One region of the Streptomyces sp. MNU89 genome, then DNA from elsewhere that is predicted to be linked to it. Evidence: riboswitches for the same ligand, from Rfam matches in the RefSeq annotation. Region 1 holds a riboswitch; the other holds the start of a gene.
What was found. A riboswitch is a leader RNA that binds a small molecule or an ion and turns the genes downstream of it on or off. The one in region 1 is predicted to bind glycine.

Region 1 (5,276 bases):
GGGTACAGCGGGTGCTTCGCCGTCAGGGCGGAGACCCGGCCGCGCAGCGCCTCCGCGTCGTAGCTCGGCTTGAGCGCCTCGGCGATGATGTCCGCGACCTCGCGGAAGTCGTCCTCGCCGAAGCCGCGGGTGGCGAGCGCCGGGGTGCCGATCCGTAGGCCCGAGGTGACCATCGGGGGGCGCGGGTCGTTCGGGACGGCGTTGCGGTTGACCGTGATGCCGACCTCGTGGAGGCGGTCCTCGGCCTGCTGCCCGTCCAGCTCGGAGTTGCGCAGGTCCACCAGGACGAGGTGGACGTCCGTGCCGCCGGAGAGGACGGAGACGCCGGCCGCGGTGACGTCCTCGGCCAGCAGCCGCTCCGCCAGGATGCGCGAGCCGGCCAGGGTGCGGCGCTGGCGGTCCTTGAAGTCCTCGCTCGCCGCGACCTTGAAGGCCACGGCCTTGGCCGCGATGACGTGCATCAGCGGGCCGCCCTGCTGGCCGGGGAAGACGGCCGAGTTGATCTTCTTGGCCAGTTCGGCCGTGGAGAGGATCACGCCGCCGCGCGGGCCGCCCAGCGTCTTGTGGGTGGTGGTGGTGACGATGTGGGCGTGCGGCACCGGGGAGGGGTGCAGGCCCGCGGCCACCAGGCCGGCGAAGTGCGCCATGTCCACCATCAGGTAGGCGCCGACCTCGTCCGCGATCCGCCGGAAGGCCGCGAAGTCCAGCCGGCGCGGGTAGGCGGACCAGCCCGCGATGATCAGCTTGGGCCGCTCCTCCTTGGCGAGCCGCTCGACCTCGTCCATGTCGACCCGGCCGGTCTCGGCGTCGACGTGGTAGGCGGCCACCTTGTAGAGCTTGCCGGAGAAGTTGATCTTCATGCCGTGGGTGAGGTGCCCGCCGTGCGCCAGGTTCAGGCCCAGGATGGTGTCGCCCGGGCTGAGGACGGCGGCCATCGCGGCGGCGTTCGCCTGGGCGCCGGAGTGCGGCTGGACGTTGGCGGCCTCGGCCCCGAACAGCTCCTTGATCCGGGCGATGGCCAGCCGCTCGACGACGTCGACGTGCTCGCAGCCGCCGTAGTAGCGGCGGCCCGGGTAGCCCTCGGCGTACTTGTTGGTCAGGACCGACCCCTGGGCCTCCAGCACCGAGACGGGCGCGAAGTTCTCCGAGGCGATCATTTCCAGGGTGGACTGCTGGCGGTCGAGTTCGGCGTCGACGGCGGCGGCGACGTCCGGGTCGACTTCGTGCAGGGAGTCGTTGAGAAGCGACATCAGGTCTTCCCGATCGGTGGCAGGGAGGGGCTTCAGTTGCCGGTGAAGGCCGCGTACTCGTCCGCGGAGAGCAGCTCGGGCTCGCCCGCGCTCTCGTCGGTCCTCACCTTGAACAGCCAGCCGCCCTCGTACGGGGCGGAGTTCACCAGCGCGGGATCGTCCACGACGTCCTGGTTGACCTCGGTGATCTCGCCGGAGACCGGCGCGTACAGGTCGCTGACCGACTTGGTCGACTCCAGCTCACCGCAGGGTTCGCCCGCGGTGACCGTGTCGCCGACCTCCGGGAGCTGGACGTAGACGACGTCACCGAGCGCGTCGGCCGCGTGGGAGGTGATGCCCACGGTGGACACGCCCTCCTCGGCGGCGGACAGCCACTCGTGCTCCTTGCTGTAGCGCAGCTGCTGGGGGTTGCTCATGACCTGATTCTCCTGGATTCGGTGACGTGCTCGTGTACGGGTCTTGACACGTGGGACGGACGAGGGGGAAACGCCGGGGAAGGGGAGATTCAGCGCTGCCGCTTGTAGAACGGCAGGGCCACGACCTCGTACGGCTCGTGGCGGCCGCGGATGTCCACGGCCACCCCCGGGGTCCCCGGGCCGGCGTAGGCGGGGTCCACGTACGCCATGGCGAGCGGCTTGCCGAGGGTCGGCGACGGGGCACCGGACGTGACCTCGCCGATGACCTCGCCGCCGTCCGCGGCCACCACCGCGTACCCGGCGCGCGGCACCCGCCGCCCCTCGGCCACCAGGCCGACGAGCTTCCGCGGCGGGGCCTCCGCGGCGCGGGCCGCGGCGGCCTCCAGCGCCTCGCGGCCGACGAAGCGGCCGCCGTTCGTGGTCTTGTCGAACTTGACCACCCGGCCGAGTCCGGCGTCGAACGGGGTGAGCTCGGTGCTCAGCTCGTGCCCGTAGAGCGGCATCCCGGCCTCCAGGCGCAGCGTGTCCCGGCAGGACAGGCCGCAGGGGACCAGGCCCGCCTCCTTCCCCGCCGCGGTGAGCGCCCGCCACAGCGGCTCGGCGTCGTCCGGGGCGGTGAAGAGCTCGAAGCCGTCCTCGCCCGTGTAGCCGGTCCGGGCGATCAGGGCGGGGACGCCGGCGACGGTGCCGGGCAGCCCGGCGTAGTACTTGAGCCCGTCCAGGTCCGCGTCGGTGAGCGAGCCGAGGATACCGGGGGACTCGGGGCCCTGGACCGCGATCAGCGCGTAGTTCTCGCGGTCGTCGGCCACGGCCGCGTCGAAGCCGGCGGCGCGCTCCGTCAGCGCGTCCAGCACCACCTGGGCGTTGGAGGCGTTGGCGACGACCATGTACCGCTCCCCGGCGAGGCGGTAGACGATCAGGTCGTCGAGGATGCCGCCGCCCGGCTCGCAGATCATGGTGTAGCGGGCCCGGCCCACCGCGAGCGCGGAGAGGTTGCCCACCAGGGCGTGGTCGAGCAGTTCGCCCGCCTGCGGGCCGGTCACGGTGATCTCGCCCATGTGGGAGAGGTCGAAGAGGCCGGCCCGGGTGCGGACGGCGGTGTGCTCGTCCCGCTCGCTGCCGTAGCGCAGCGGCATGTCCCAGCCGGCGAAGTCGGTCATCAAGGCACCGAGCGAGCGGTGCAGCGCGTCAAGCGGGGTGCGGCGGGGGGCATCGGTCATGGCGGTGGCTCCCTGACGAAGGTGGCGGAACTCTGCGCGGCATCGGCAACACAGTCTCCCCATCTGTCATGGAACCTGAGAGCTTCGCCACAACCGTACGTACCCGGGATCGTGGCTTGCACCTTGGGTGGGGACGCCCCGGAGGGACGGCCCGCTTTCCAGATTTGCCTCGTCCGCGCGGTACGGGGCCTGAGAGATTCAAGGGAGGACTTGCTCCTTCGGCGCCCCGGCGGCACGGCGGCCGGACCGGGGACTCTCCCGCGCGGATTCGAACGGCGGTATGCAGTTGGCGCGGTCATCATCGCACGGGAAGCGGAATACAGACCCGGAGGGAACCGGAGAACCGCCCCGGAGGGTCCGTCTCATCAGCACATCGCGGAACCGCGCATCGGGTATCGACGTTGTAACGCGGCACCGTTCTTGCCAGGCTGGCCGGGCAGTCCGGGGGTGACCGCACAGAGGGGGGACGATCAGGTGCAGGTTCGGGTCCAGGGGATGTACGCGATCACGCCGGAGACCGCGGCCGGGCCGGAGACCGCGGCGGGACGGAGCACCGCGGCGGAAGCGGAGCCCTCCGCCGGACCGGAGACCGCGGCGGAGTGGACGGCGTCCGCCTGCCCGGCCGCCGCCGGAGCGGACGCGGCCGAGACGGACCTGCGCGGACGCAGGCCGTCCGCGCTGCGCTACCCGGCCGGCGACGTCCTCGTCGTCTCCGGGCTCCCCGGCAGCGGCAAGAGCACCCTGATCAAGCGGGCCACCGCCGACCGCGACGCCCGCGGCGGCGCCGTCCACCGCATCGACTCCCAGGACGCCCGGGACCGCTGGCAGCGCCGGCTGCCCGCCGCCCTGCCCTACGCCCTCTACCGCCCCCTGGTGCGCGCCGCGCACTACGCCGGGCTGCGCCGGGCGCTGCGCTCGGGCGCGAGCGTCGTCGTCCACGACTGCGGAACCCTGACCTGGGTGCGCCGCTGGCTGGCGCGCGACGCCCGCCGACGGGGCCGCGGTCTGCACCTGGCGCTGCTGGACGTCTCCCCGGAGACGGCCCTCGCCGGGCAGTTCGCGCGGGGCCGGGGCGTCTCCGGCTACGCCTTCGCCCGCCACCGCCGGGCGGTGGCCCGGCTGGTCGCCGACGCGGAGGCCGGCCGGGCCCCGGAGGGCTGCGTCTCCGTGGTGCTGCTCGACCGGGCGTCGGCGAGCGCGCTGCACACCATCGGCTTCGGCTGACCGCCCCGGTGTCCCGGCCGCCGCACGGCCCGGACGGCCCGGACGGCGGAGGGGAATCCCGGAATCGCCGTGAATCCGCGCTGTCGGGCCCCTGGCCGTACCCCGGTGGGCTGGCGCTAGGGTTCTGCTACCCGGATTCCCGGATCCTGACGACCCCGGCCGCCGCGGGCGGTGGCCGCGGCGTCCGCGCGGGCCGGACGGCGCAGACGTGCCGGGCTCCGGGCGACAGGCCCCGCGGCGCCCGGGCGACGCGGACGAGACGTGGTTGGACGGCATGAGCATCGACGGCATGAGCATCCCGGAGCAGCACGAGCGCACCCCGGCCCCGGCGGGGATGCCCGGCGTGTCCGGAGGTCTGCCCGGCGGGTTCCCCCGCAACGAACTGGAAGAGGTGCTCGCCGCCTCCCTCGGGGTCCCCGGGGCGGGCGCCCGGCTGATCGAGGTGCTCGGCCGCAGCCGGATCTGGGTGCCGCTGCCGAACGGCGGCGGGCCCTCCAGCCCGGACCTGGACCTGCCCACCCTGGACGTGGCCGGCATCGCCTGCGTCCCCGTCTACAGCTCGGAGGAGGAGTTCCTCCGGGGTGCGGGCTCGCACATGCCCTGCACCGTCGCGCCCGCGCGGGAGTTCGCCCGCGGGCTGCCGCCGCAGATGGGCATCGCCGTCAACCCGGGCGGCACCTCCGTCGGCGTACCGCTGCCGCCGCCCGCCGTGGCCGAGCTGTGCCGCACCGGCCGCGGCGAGACCGGGCCCGGCGTCCCGTCCGGCGGGCGGGTGCGGCTCTTCGAGCCCGACTGGCAGGACGAACCGGTCGACTTCCTGGCCGCCGCCGCCGGGGAGTTCACCACAACGGGGGTCGTGCTCACCGCCCGCCGCACTCTCGCGAGTGTCGAGGGCGACCCGCCGGCGCTCTTCGTCGGCGTCGAACTCTCCCGCTGCGAACCGGAGGACCGGGCCCGGGTGCACGACGCGCTCGGCCGGGCGCTCGGCGCGGTGCCGGTGCCCTGGCCCGTGCAGATGGTCCTGCTGGACATCGCGCACGACCCGGTCGCGGACTGGATGCGCGCACGGATCCGGCCCTTCCACACCGCCGGGTGACGCGGCTCGAACACGGGCGCGGCGGGCACCGCGAACGGCCGGTGGGCGACACCCGGACGGCGGACAGGGC
Region 2 (5,276 bases), 1.9 Mb from region 1:
ACGGCCAGCTCGTCACCGTGCTTCTCGATCTTGGCGCGCAGGTCCTCGGTGTCGACCTCGCCGTTCTCCGCCGTCTTCACCACGACGACCCGCATGCCGGCCATCACGGCACTGGCGGCGTTGGTGCCGTGCGCCGAGGACGGGATGAGGCAGACGGTGCGCTCCTCCTCGCCCCGCGCGCGGTGGTAGGCGCGGACGGCGAGCAGTCCGGCCAGCTCGCCCTGGGAGCCCGCGTTGGGCTGCAGCGAGACCTTGTCGTAGCCCGTGACGGCCGCCAGCTGCTCCTCCAGCTCCCGGATGAGGGTGAGGTAGCCCTCCGCCTGCTCGGCCGGGGCGAAGGGGTGCAGGGCACCGAAGCCGGGCCAGGTGACCGGCTCCATCTCGGTCGTCGCGTTCAGCTTCATGGTGCAGGAGCCGAGCGGGATCATGCCCCGGTCCAGCGCGTAGTCCTTGTCCGCGAGCCGGCGCAGATAGCGCAGCATCGCCGTCTCCGAGCGGTGCTCGTGGAAGACGGGGTGGCCGAGGTACTCGTCGGTGCGCAGCAGCCCTTCGGGGAGCGCGTCGGGCACCGCGGCGTCCAGCTCGTCGACGGAGGCGGCGCCGGCCGGGACGCCGAACGCGGCCCAGACCGCGGCCAGCTCGTCCCTGCCGGTGGTCTCGTCGCAGGCGATGCCCACGTGGTCGGCGTCGGTGAGCCGCAGGTTGATCCCGGCCTCGCGGGCGGCGGCGACGACCCCGGCGGCCCGGCCGGGCACCCGCGCCGTCACCGTGTCGAAGAACGCGCCGTGGACGACCTCCACGCCGCCGGCCCGCAGGCCCTCGGCGAGCAGGGCCGCGTAGCGGTGCGTGCGGCGCGCGATGTCCGCGAGCCCGTCCGGCCCGTGGTAGACGGCGTACATCCCGGCCATCACCGCGAGCAGCACCTGCGCGGTGCAGATGTTGCTGGTCGCCTTCTCCCGGCGGATGTGCTGCTCACGGGTCTGCAGGGCCAGCCGGTAGGCGGGGGCGCCGTCCGCGTCGACGGAGACGCCGACCAGGCGGCCCGGCAGGTTGCGGGCGTAGGACTCCCGCACCGCCATGTAGCCGGCGTGCGGCCCGCCGAAGCCCATCGGGACGCCGAAGCGCTGGGTGGAGCCGACGGCGATGTCGGCGCCCAGGTCACCGGGCGAGGTCAGCAGGGTGAGGGCGAGCAGATCGGCGGCGACGGTGACGACGGCGCCCAGCTCGTGCGCCCGTTCGACGACGGGCCGCGGGTCCGTGATCCGCCCGGAGGCACCCGGGTACTGCAGCAGCACGCCGAAGACGCCGCGCTCGGCGATCTCGTCCGGGATGCCGCCGGACAGGTCGGCGACGACGATCTCGGTCCCGGCCGGCTCGGCGCGGGTCTCGATGACGGCGATGGTCTGCGGAAGGCAGTCGGCGTCGATCAGGAAGACCCCGTCCTTCACCTTGCCCACGCGGCGGGAGAGCGCCATCGCCTCCGCGGCCGCGGTGGCCTCGTCCAGCAGCGAGGCGCCGGCGGTGGGCAGGCCGGTGAGGTCGGCGACGACCGTCTGGAAGTTGAGCAGCGCCTCCAGCCGGCCCTGCGAGATCTCCGGCTGGTAGGGGGTGTAGGCGGTGTACCAGGCCGGGTTCTCCATGACGTTGCGCAGGATCACCGGCGGGGTGAAGGTGCCGTGGTAGCCGAGGCCGATCATGGAGGTGAGGACCTGGTTGCGGCCGGCCAGGGCCCGCAGTTCGTCCAGGACCTCGGCCTCTCCGCGCGCCTCGGGCAGCGCCACCGCCCCGGTGCTCTTGATGACGTCCGGGACGGCGGCCGCGGTGAGTTCGTCGAGCGAGCCGTAGCCCACTTGGGCGAGCATCTTGTCCAGGGCCTCGCGGCCGGGGCCGATATGGCGCTGAGCGAACGGGGTGCCACGCTCCAGCCGGGAGAGGGGAATGCGGGGTGCGGTCATCTGCGGAGGCCTCCTGGTCGACGCGGACCTGCGAAGGGGCACCCTGACGGGTACCCCGAACGGGGGCCTCCCCCTCTGTCGTCGACCTGAGAGCTTCGCCGGACCCCGCACACGCGGTCCGGCTTTCACCGTCGGTGAGGAAAGGTTCCGGCACAGCCGGCCCGGCACCTGCCCTGCTTTCCAGAGTGACCTCGCCCGTGCGGTACGGGTGCCTGAGAGATTCCGGGGAGGATTTGCTCCTTCGGCGCCCCCGGCCCCGGGGGGCGGAGGACTCTCCCGCACGGGATCTGCGGCCACAGCCAGCCTACCAGCGGGGCCCCGGACCGGACCCCCGAGTGGCCGACGGGCCGGATCTGGCCTTACGTGGATCCCACGGGGAAGTCCGCCGACCAGTTGGAGGGACCGTGCACACGGGGATCGACCCGCGGAGCCTCATCGGCCGCAAGGCCTTCGACAGCGACGGTACGAAGATCGGCACCGTGGACGAGGTGTACCTCGACGACGCCACCGGGCTGCCCGAGTGGGCGGCCGTGCGCACCGGCCTGTTCGGCCGGGACGCCTTCGTCCCGCTGGAGCCGAGCGAGTTCGTCGACGGCACCCTGTACGTGCCCTACCGCCGGTCCTTGATCCGGAGCGCGCCGGACTTCGGGGTGGGCCGCCACCTCTCGCCGGAGCAGGAGATCCAGCTCTACCACCACTACGGGCTGGAGGCGGAGCTCCCGGACGGCGACGAGGAGGCCCCCGGCCGGGACGGCTCCGGACGGACCGCCGGATCCGGCACCTGACCGCCCGGCGGGCCGGGTTCCCGGCGCCCGCTCCGGCCGGGCTCCGGGCCGCCGGCCGGCCGTACCAGCGGCGGCGGCGCGGCCGGCTCCAGCGCCGGATCGTCCGCGCGGAAGGTCCGTACCCGCCCCGGATCCGACCAGGGCTGCTCGAACCGGACGGTCACCCGGCCCAGACCGCTGCCCTGCACCCAGCCAGTCCCGTACTCCGCGTGCCGCACGTCATGCCCGGGGTGCCACCGTCGGGAGCCCTCCCGGGGACCCCCGGCCTCCTCTGCGTCACCGGCCGGTGCCGCTTCCGCCGCGGCGAGGCCCTCCCCCGGCCGGTCGGGCCGGGTGCCCGCCTCCGCGTCCTCGTCCCCGCCCGGTCCGGTCCGCGCGCGGACGGCCGGGGCCGCCGGGCCGGTGCCCTCCAGCGCGGCCTGCGCGAAGAGATCCTCCTGGGTGAAGTCCGCCAGCCCGGTGACGCCGACGCCGAGCAGCCGCACCCCGCCGGTGGTGTCCACCCCGTCGAGCAGCCGCACCGCCGCCTCGCGCACCACCCCCGGGTCGTCGGTCGGACCGCGCAGGGTCTCCGAGCGGGTCAGCGTGGAGAAGTCGTAGCGCCGGACCTTGAGGACGACCGTGCGCCCGGACCGGCCCGCGGCCCGCAGGCGGGTGACACACCGGCCGGCCAGCCGCACCACCTCCCCGTACACCCGGGTCCGGTCGTGCAGGTCCACGTCGAAGGTGTCCTCCACGGAGACGGACTTGCTGTCCCGCTCGGCCACCACCGGGCGGTCGTCCCGGCCGGTGGCGAGGGCGTACAGCGAGCTGCCGTGCGCCTTGCCCAGCAGCCGCACCAACTCGGCCTCCCCCGCCCCGGCCATCTCCTCGACGGTGCCGATGCCCGCCCGGCGGAGCTGCTCGGCGGTGGCGGGCCCGACACCGGGCAGCACCCGGACCGACATCGGCTTTAGCAGTTCGCGTTCCGTACCGGGCTCGATGACCACGAGGCCGTCCGGCTTCGCCTGTTCGGACGCCATCTTGGCGAGCATCTTGGATCCGGCCAGGCCGACCGAGCCGGTGAGCGAGGTCCGCGCGCGGATCGCGGTCCGCAGCCGCTCGCCGGCCTCCCGGGCCGCGGCGGCGGTCGCCGGAGGAGCCGGGCCCGCCTCCAGGTCCACGAAGGCCTCGTCGAGGCTGAGCGGCTCGACCAGCGGCGACAGCTCCCGCAGCAGCTCCATGACCGTTTCGCTCACCTGCCGGTACAGCGAGAACCGGGGCGTCAGATAGGCGGCGTTGGGGCAGAGCCGGCGGGCCTGGGCCGTCGACATGGCCGAGTGGACACCGAAGACCCGCGCCTCGTAGGAGGCGGTGGCGACGACGCCGCGCGGCCCGAGACCGCCGACGACGACCGGCTTTCCGCGCAGACTGGGCTTGGACGCCTGCTCCGCCGAGGCGAAGAAGGCGTCCATGTCCAGGTGCAGGATCGTCGGAACCGGTCTCACGGCACCGATGCTGCCCTACGGCACCGACAACGGCTCCGGCGGCCGCGCCGCCACCGGACCGGCGCGCCGGGGCCGGTCTCAGCCGGCGCGGTTCCGGCGGCGGGCCAGTTCGTCACCGGGGTGGTGCCCGATCAGGGTCTCCCCGGTGTCCACCCGCTCCCCGTGCAGCTGCTGCAGCGCGCTCTCCACATCGCGCCAGACCACACCGACGGCGATGCCGAACATGCCCTGGCCGCCCTGCAGGAGGCCGACGACCTCGTCCGGGGAGGAGCACTCGTGGACCGTCGCGCCGTCGCTCATCAGCGTCATCCGGGCCAGGTCGGCCCGCTCACGGGTGCGCAGATGGCGCACCGCCGCGCGGATGTTCTGCAGGGAGACACCGGTGTCCAGGAACCGCTTGACGATCTTGAGGACGACGACGTCCTCGATGCTGTAGAGCCGCTGGCCGCCCGAGCCGTGAGCGGAGCGCACACTCGGCTCCACCAGCCCCGTACGGGCCCAGTAGTCGAGCTGCCGGTAGGTGATGCCCGCGGCCGCGCAGGCCGTGGGGCCCCGGTAGCCGACGTTCTCGGAAGGCTGACCGGGCGATGTCACGGGACCCGTCGCGGCGGTCTTCTGGATGGGGGCGGAGCCACCCGCGTGGAGCGGAATGGGACTGCCCGCCGCTGTACCGTCGCCGGTGCTGCTCACGCCGACCTCCGTCCTTGACCTGCCTTGTCGACGGTAGGCAGTCGCCGGGGGTGCGTCAACGATCGCCGCGCTCGGCACGCCGGGTGATAATCACCCCTGGGGTGGTTTTCCGTAACCGCGGGCGGGGAACGGCTCAGCGAATGCGCGGCGGGCGGTTGCGGGGAACTCCCGCCCGCGTCACTGGCTGCTGGTGCCGAAGTCCTCCGGCGAGATCTGGTCGAGGAACTCGCGGAACTTCTCCACCTCGTCCTCCTGCTCGTCCGGGATGGCGATACCGGCGTCGTCCAGCACCCCGTCACTGCCGTAGATCGGGGTACCGGTGCGCAGGGCCAGGGCTATGGCGTCGGACGGGCGGGCGC

Region 2: linked by a shared signal. The riboswitch ahead of gcvP (aminomethyl-transferring glycine dehydrogenase) and the one ahead of gcvT (glycine cleavage system aminomethyltransferase GcvT) in region 1 are both predicted to bind glycine.

The regions. Positions count from the first base shown of each region.
Region 1 is NZ_JAJKLL010000001.1:2,224,147-2,229,422, reverse strand. Features, by position in the region: gene glyA (serine hydroxymethyltransferase) at 1-1,250, opposite strand, end outside; gene gcvH (glycine cleavage system protein GcvH) at 1,283-1,666, opposite strand; gene gcvT (glycine cleavage system aminomethyltransferase GcvT) at 1,756-2,886, opposite strand; glycine riboswitch at 3,055-3,157, opposite strand; gene E4N63_RS09440 (ATP-binding protein) at 3,382-4,110, shown strand; gene E4N63_RS09435 (enhanced serine sensitivity protein SseB) at 4,445-5,206, shown strand.
Region 2 is NZ_JAJKLL010000001.1:295,662-300,937, forward strand. Features, by position in the region: gene gcvP (aminomethyl-transferring glycine dehydrogenase) at 1-1,955, opposite strand, end outside; glycine riboswitch at 2,146-2,244, opposite strand; gene E4N63_RS01430 (PRC-barrel domain-containing protein) at 2,360-2,740, shown strand; gene E4N63_RS01435 (DNA polymerase IV) at 2,653-4,227, opposite strand; gene E4N63_RS01440 (MerR family transcriptional regulator) at 4,306-4,917, opposite strand; gene E4N63_RS01445 (bifunctional nuclease family protein) at 5,095-5,276, opposite strand, start outside.